2 regions of the Streptomyces sp. AHU1 genome follow, and region 1 is predicted to be linked to the other one. Evidence: riboswitches for the same ligand, from Rfam matches in the RefSeq annotation. Region 1 holds a riboswitch; the other holds the start of a gene.
What was found. A riboswitch is a leader RNA that binds a small molecule or an ion and turns the genes downstream of it on or off. The one in region 1 is predicted to bind thiamine pyrophosphate.
Positions count from the first base shown of each region.

Region 2: it holds a riboswitch for thiamine pyrophosphate, as region 1 does, so the genes downstream of both, thiC (phosphomethylpyrimidine synthase ThiC) here and thiO (glycine oxidase ThiO) in region 1, are expected to answer to the same signal.

Region 1 covers NZ_CP174283.1:2,696,189-2,699,391, reverse strand. Annotated here, with positions in the region: gene ACICHK_RS12285 (thiazole synthase) at 1-561, opposite strand, end outside; gene thiS (sulfur carrier protein ThiS) at 566-766, opposite strand; gene thiO (glycine oxidase ThiO) at 763-1,929, opposite strand; TPP riboswitch at 1,927-2,039, opposite strand; gene ACICHK_RS12270 (hypothetical protein) at 2,091-2,468, shown strand; gene ACICHK_RS12265 (NAD(P)/FAD-dependent oxidoreductase) at 2,576-3,203, shown strand, end outside.
Region 2 covers NZ_CP174283.1:4,493,672-4,496,874, reverse strand. Annotated here, with positions in the region: gene ACICHK_RS20065 (SsgA family sporulation/cell division regulator) at 1-44, shown strand, start outside; gene ACICHK_RS20060 (YibE/F family protein) at 126-1,619, opposite strand; TPP riboswitch at 1,691-1,847, shown strand; gene thiC (phosphomethylpyrimidine synthase ThiC) at 1,840-3,203, shown strand, end outside.

The DNA.
Region 1 (3,203 bases):
CGCCCCCGCGTCCAGGATCACCGGCACGCGCGCGTGCTCGACGATCAGCTCGAAGTTGTGCGGGTTGCGGATGCCGAGCCCGGAGCCGATGGGCGAGCCGAGCGGCATGATCGCCGCGCAGCCGACGTCCTCCAGCTTCCGCGCCAGCACCGGGTCGTCGTTCGTGTACGGCAGCACGGTGAAACCGTCGTCGACCAACGTCTCCGCCGCGTCGAGCAGCTCGATCGGATCGGGCAGCAGGGTGCGCTCGTCGGCGATGACCTCCAGCTTGACCAGATCGGTGCCCAGCGCCTCGCGCGCCAGACGGGCCGTCAGCACGGCCTCGCCCGCGGTGTAGCAGCCGGCCGTGTTCGGCAGGACGCGGATGTCCAGCCTGTCGAGCACCGACAGGACCGAGCCGTGCACGGACGCGTCCACGCGCCGCATCGCGACCGTCGTCAGCTGCGTGCCGGACGCCACCAGGGAGCGCTCCAGCACGTCCAGGCTGGGCGCGCCGCCCGTCCCCATGATCAGCCGGGACGCGTAGGCCGTACCGCCGAGGACGAAGGGATCGTCTGCCATGGGTTCAGCCTCCTTGGACGGCGGTGAGGACTTCGACGCGGTCGCCCTCGCGGAGCGGGGTGGACGACCACTGCGCGCGCGGGACGACGGTCTCGTTCAGGGCGGCGGCCACCCCGGACGGTGCCGGGGTGAGGGCCGCGACGAGCGCGTCGAGAGCGGTTCCCGCGGCGATCCGCCGCCGCTCCCCGTTGACGACGATGTTCATACGGGCAGCTCCGTGCGGGCCGTGGCGCCGAAGCGCTGGGGGGTGAAGGGGCGGGCCTCGGCGGGGAGTTCGCCCGTGGTCAGGACGTGGGCCATCACGTCGCCGGTCACCGGCGTCAGGAGCACGCCGTTGCGGTGGTGGCCGGTGGCCAGCAGCAGCCCGTCCAGCGCGCTCGGGCCGAGCAGCGGGGCGTTGTCGGGCGAGCAGGGACGCAGCCCCGCGCGGGTCTCGGTGAGCGGCAGCTCCGTGATCCCGGGGACCAGCTCGTGGGCGTCGCGCAGCAGTTCGTACACGCCGCCCGCCGTCACGGTGGTGTCCCAGCCCAGCTCCTCGCTGGTCGCGCCCACCACGAGCTCGCCGTTCTCGCGCGGCACCAGGTAGACGTGGCTGCCGCGCACCACGGCCCGCACGGTGCGGTTCAGGAAGGGCGCGTACCGCCGCGGCACGGTCAGCCGCAGCACCTGCCCCTTGACCGGGCGCACCGGCGGCACGACGTCGTCCGGGACGCCCGCCAGACGCCCGCTGAGGCTGCCCCCGGCGAGCACCACCCGGTCCGCGGCGAGGTCGGTGCCGTCCGCGGTGACGACACCGGTCGCCCGCTCCCGTACGACGCCCAGCCGCTCCGCCCAGGTCCGGTGCACCACCACTCCGGCCCGCTCGCACGCGGTGACCAGGGCCGTGGCGAGGCGCCGCGGGTCGATCTGGTGGTCGCCGTCCACCCGCAGCCCCCCGCGCACGCCGGGCGCGAGCATCGGCTCCAGACGGCGGCACTCACGACCGCTCAGCCACTGCGACTCCAGCCCCGACCGGACCTGCAGCGCGTGCAGTTCCCGCAGGTGGGCGCGATCGTCGGCGTCCAGCGCGACGGCCAGCGTGCCGTTCCGGCGGTAGCCGAGGTCCTGGCCGGTGGCCTCGGTGAGCTCGGCGGCGAAGTCCGGATAACGGCGCGCGGAGGCGAGGTTGAGACCCAGCAGGGTCTCCTCGCCGAAGTGCAGTTCGGTGACGGCGGCGAGCATCCCCGCCGCGACCTGGGCGGCCCCGCCGCCCGGCTCGGGGTCCACGAGCGCGGTGGTGAACCCGCGCTGCGCGGCCCGCCAGGCCGTCACCAGACCGATGATCCCGCCCCCGACGACGAGGACGTCCGACGAACGTGCAGACGGCATGGGCGTCCAGCCCCTCCCTTCGCCGGCATGACCCGGATCAGGTTCGTACGGTCGGAGGCCGCCCAGCCTCCCTCTCAGCCCGGTGCGTCCGGGCTCCCGCGAGTGCTTTACGTTGGCCACCCTAGCCCGCCCCCGTCCGTCTCAGTAAGGGAGCCTCGCCCATGGCGCGACCGCTCGACGGCCTCGTCCTCGCCCCCGTCGCCGACCAGGCCCCCGGCCAGGTGGGCACCGGCACCCGGTTCGCCTACCACGAGGAGGACGGGGTGGTCTGGGCCGACTACGCGGGCGGCGACATCGTCCGCGGACACCTCGTGGGCACCCGCGAGGGCGACCGCCTCGACTTCCGGTACGTGCAGCTCAGAGGTGACGGGACCACCGCGTCGGGCCACTGCGTGTCCCTCGTCGTGGAACTGCCCGACGGGCGGGTGCGGCTGGAGGAGACCTGGACCTGGGAGTCGCAGCCGGGCGAGGGGACGAGCGTGGTCGAGGAACCGTCCAGGACCGGTGGTGTGGAACAGGTCACCGAGCACGTCCGCTGACTGACGGATTGTCACGTGTCTATGGTGATCAGGTGAGCGATCAGACGCAGGCACAGTCTCAGGAGCGAGAGCCCGCGGCACGGCGGGTCGTCGTGGTGGGCGCGGGCATGGCCGGGGTGCAGACCGCCGTCGCCCTGCGCGAACAGGGCTTCACCGGCACCGTCACGCTGATCGGCGCGGAGCCGCACCAGCCCTACGACCGGCCGCCGCTGTCCAAGGCCGTCCTGCTGGGCAAGGCCGAGGGCTCCGCCTTCGACGTCGACTTCGAGGCCCTGGACATCGACCTCAGGCTGGGCAGCGAGGCGCTCGGCGTGCGCCCCGGCGACCACGAACTGGACACGGCCGCGGGACCCGTCCCCTACGACGTCCTGGTCGTCGCCACCGGAGCCGAACCGATCCGGCTCCCCGGCGCCGAAGGCGTGCCCGGGGTGCACCTGCTGCGCACCCTGGACGACGCCGACCGGCTGCGGCCCGTCCTCGCCCGGCAGCACGACATCGTGGTGGTCGGCGCGGGCTGGATCGGCGCAGAGTTCGCCACCGCGGCGCGCGAGGCGGGCTGCGCGGTGACCGTCGTCGAGGCCGCCGACCGGCCGCTCGCCGGGGCGCTGCCCGCCGAGGTGGCAGCCCCGATGACCGCCTGGTACGCGGACAGCGGGGCCTCGCTGCGCACCGGCGCGCGCGTGGAGCGGATCGAACCCGGCGCGGTGGTCCTGGACGACGGCTCCCGGGTGCCCG
Region 2 (3,203 bases), 1.8 Mb from region 1:
CGGTGCTCGACCGCATCCTCACGGAGGAGCAGAGCGCGGGCTGAAGCCCCGCCCGCCCGGAGCGGAGTAACGCTTCCTCACTAGGGGCGCCACAGCAGGATGGTTTCAGCGTTTCGAGGAACGGCTCAGTGCTTGCGGCGACGGCCCCTGCCGCTCCGTGCAGGCGTCCTGGCAGCCGCGGGCTGCGCGGGGACGGCCACGCCGCCTTCGCGGTCCGCGGCGACCACGAGGGCGGCCAGCGCGGTCGTCACCGGTACGGCGGCGACCAGACCGATCGATCCGACCAGCGTGCGCACGATCTCCTCGGCGACCAGTTCGCTGTTGGCGACGGTGTCCACACTGCTCTGCGCGATCGAGAAGAGCAGCAGCAGCGGCAGCGCGGCGCCCGCGTAGGCCAGGACGAGCGTGTTGACGACGGACGCGATGTGATCGCGGCCGATACGGATGCCCGCGCGGTACAGGCCGCGCCAGCCCATCGTGGGGTTCGCCTCGTGCAGTTCCCAGACCGCGGACGTCTGCGTCACCGTCACGTCGTCCAGGACACCGAGCGAACCGATGATGACGCCGGCCAGCAACAGGCCGCTCATGTCGATGGACGGGTACAGACCGTGGATCAGGCCGGTGCTGTCGTCGGTGTTGCCGGTCAGCACGGCCCAGTCGATGAAGACCGAGCCGAGCAGGCCGATCAGCACCAGGGAGAGCAGGGTGCCGACCACCGCCACGGAGGTCCGGGCCGACAGGCCGTGGCACATGTAGAGAGCGATCAGCATGATCGCGCTGGATCCTACGACGGCCACGAGCAGCGGGTCGGAGCCCTGCAGGATCGCGGGCAGGATGAAGAAGTTGAGGATCAGGAAGCTGATGGCCAGGGCGACCAGCGCCATGACGCCGCGCATCCTGCCGATCACCACGACGACCACCGCGAAAATCACGGCGAGCAGCGTCAGGGGCAGTTTCCGGTTCGCGTCCGTGACCGAGTACTGGAGCTCCTTGGGGGCGGAGGGCTCGTACGCGACGACGACCTTCTCGCCCTGGTGCAGCTGCCGTGACTGATCTGGCTGAACGATCTCGGTGAACGTGCGGCCCTTGTCCTTTCCGGTGTCGATCCGGACCGTCGCCTTCTTGCATTCCCCCGCCGCCCGGCGCTGGGCGGCGGAATCCCCGGCGGCGGAGGCGCCGTCCGCCGGAGCCCCCGAGGAGGCGTTCACGGACTTGCAGTCCACCTGGTCGATCTTCGTGACCGTCGCCTGCTGGGTCTGCCGGTCGAAGCCGACACCGGTGCGCTCGTGGGCGGGCGCGCCGCCGGGCCACAGCACCACGAGACCCACCGCCACCGCGGCCGCGAAGGGGATCAGTACCGTGGCGATGACCTTGCGCAGCTGCTTGGAGACCGGCGCGGCGGGACCGTGGCTGTGGGAATGCCCGTGTCCGCTGCTCGCAGGCGTGCTGTGCCCCCGGCCGGGACCCGGACCGTGTTCGTCGTCGGAGCCCTGGTGGCCACCGCCCGGTCCGTGTTCATGCCTGTGCCCGGCGTCGGGACCGTGCCCATGGTGGCCGTCGGAGCCGGGACGGCGCGGTGGCTCGGACGGAGGGAACGGGTGCTGCCGGGTCGTTGTCACCGCCCGATCATCGCAAGAACGTCAAGGGCCCTCTGTTCACCGCGCCAGACATGACGCTAGCGTGGAGGCACCTTTGCACACGCGGGAGCTCGGAGCACCGGGCTGAGAGGGCGCTGACCTCCGTCTTCGCGATGTTTCACATGAAACATCGACGATCGGAAGCCGCTGCGTCGACCGCTGAACCTGTTACCGGGTAATGCCGGCGTAGGGAGTAGGTCTCATGACCGACAAGGATGTACGCACGCCTGCCTCCGGCCGGACGGACGGGGCTTCCCCGCCGTCCCCGGACGGCGGGGACAAGCAGTCCATCGGCTGGCACAAGGCATACATCGGGGGCACACGCCCCGATCTGCGGGTGCCGGTTCGCCAGGTGCACCTCACCAACGGGCAGTCCGTGACGTTGTACGACACCTCCGGCCCGTACACCGATCCGGCCGTCGACACCGATGTGCGCAGGGGGCTGGCGCCGCTGCGTGAGAGCTGGATCATCGCCCGGGGAGACACCGAGGAGTACGCGGGCCGTCCCGTCCGTCCCGAGGACGACGGGATCAAGCACACGTCCCCGCGCGGAGGGCTGCGCAATCTCGACGCGGTCTTCCCCGGCCGGCCGCGGCAGCCGCGCCGGGGGCGTCCCGGGCAGGCGGTCACCCAGCTCGCCTACGCGCGACGCGGTGAGATCACGCCCGAGATGGAGTTCGTGGCGGTCCGGGAGAACGTCGACCCCGAGGTCGTACGGGAGGAGATCGCCGCGGGCCGGGCTGTGCTGCCCGCGAACGTCAACCATCCGGAGATCGAGCCGATGATCATCGGCAAGCGGTTCCTGGTGAAGGTCAACGCCAACATCGGCAATTCCGCGGTCACTTCCTCCATCGAGGAGGAGGTGGAGAAGATGACCTGGGCGACCCGCTGGGGCGCCGACACGGTCATGGACCTGTCCACCGGCCGCAACATCCACACCACGCGTGAATGGGTGCTGCGCAACTCCCCCGTGCCTATCGGCACGGTGCCGCTCTATCAGGCCCTGGAGAAGGTCGACGGCCGTGCCGAGGAGCTGACCTGGGAGATCTACAAGGACACCGTCATCGAGCAGGCCGAGCAGGGCGTGGACTACATGACGGTCCACGCGGGCGTGCGCCTGGCGTACGTGCCGCTCACCGCGAACCGCAAGACCGGCATCGTCTCCCGCGGCGGCTCGATCATGGCGGCCTGGTGCCTCGCCCACCACAAGGAGTCGTTCCTGTACGAGAACTTCGAGGAACTCTGCGAGATCCTCGCCGCGTACGACGTGACCTATTCGCTCGGCGACGGGCTGCGGCCGGGTTCCATCGCGGACGCCAACGACGCCGCACAGTTCGCGGAGTTGAGGACGCTCGGGGAACTCAACGCGGTCGCGAAGCGTTTTCAGGTACAGACGATGATCGAAGGCCCGGGACACATCCCGATGCACAAGATCAAGGAGAACATCGACCTTCAGCAGGAGATCTGTGATGAAGCTCCGTTCTATACCCTCGGCCCGCTGACGACGGACGTCGCGCCGGCGTACGACCACATCACCTCCGGCATCGGTGCCGCGATGATCGCCTG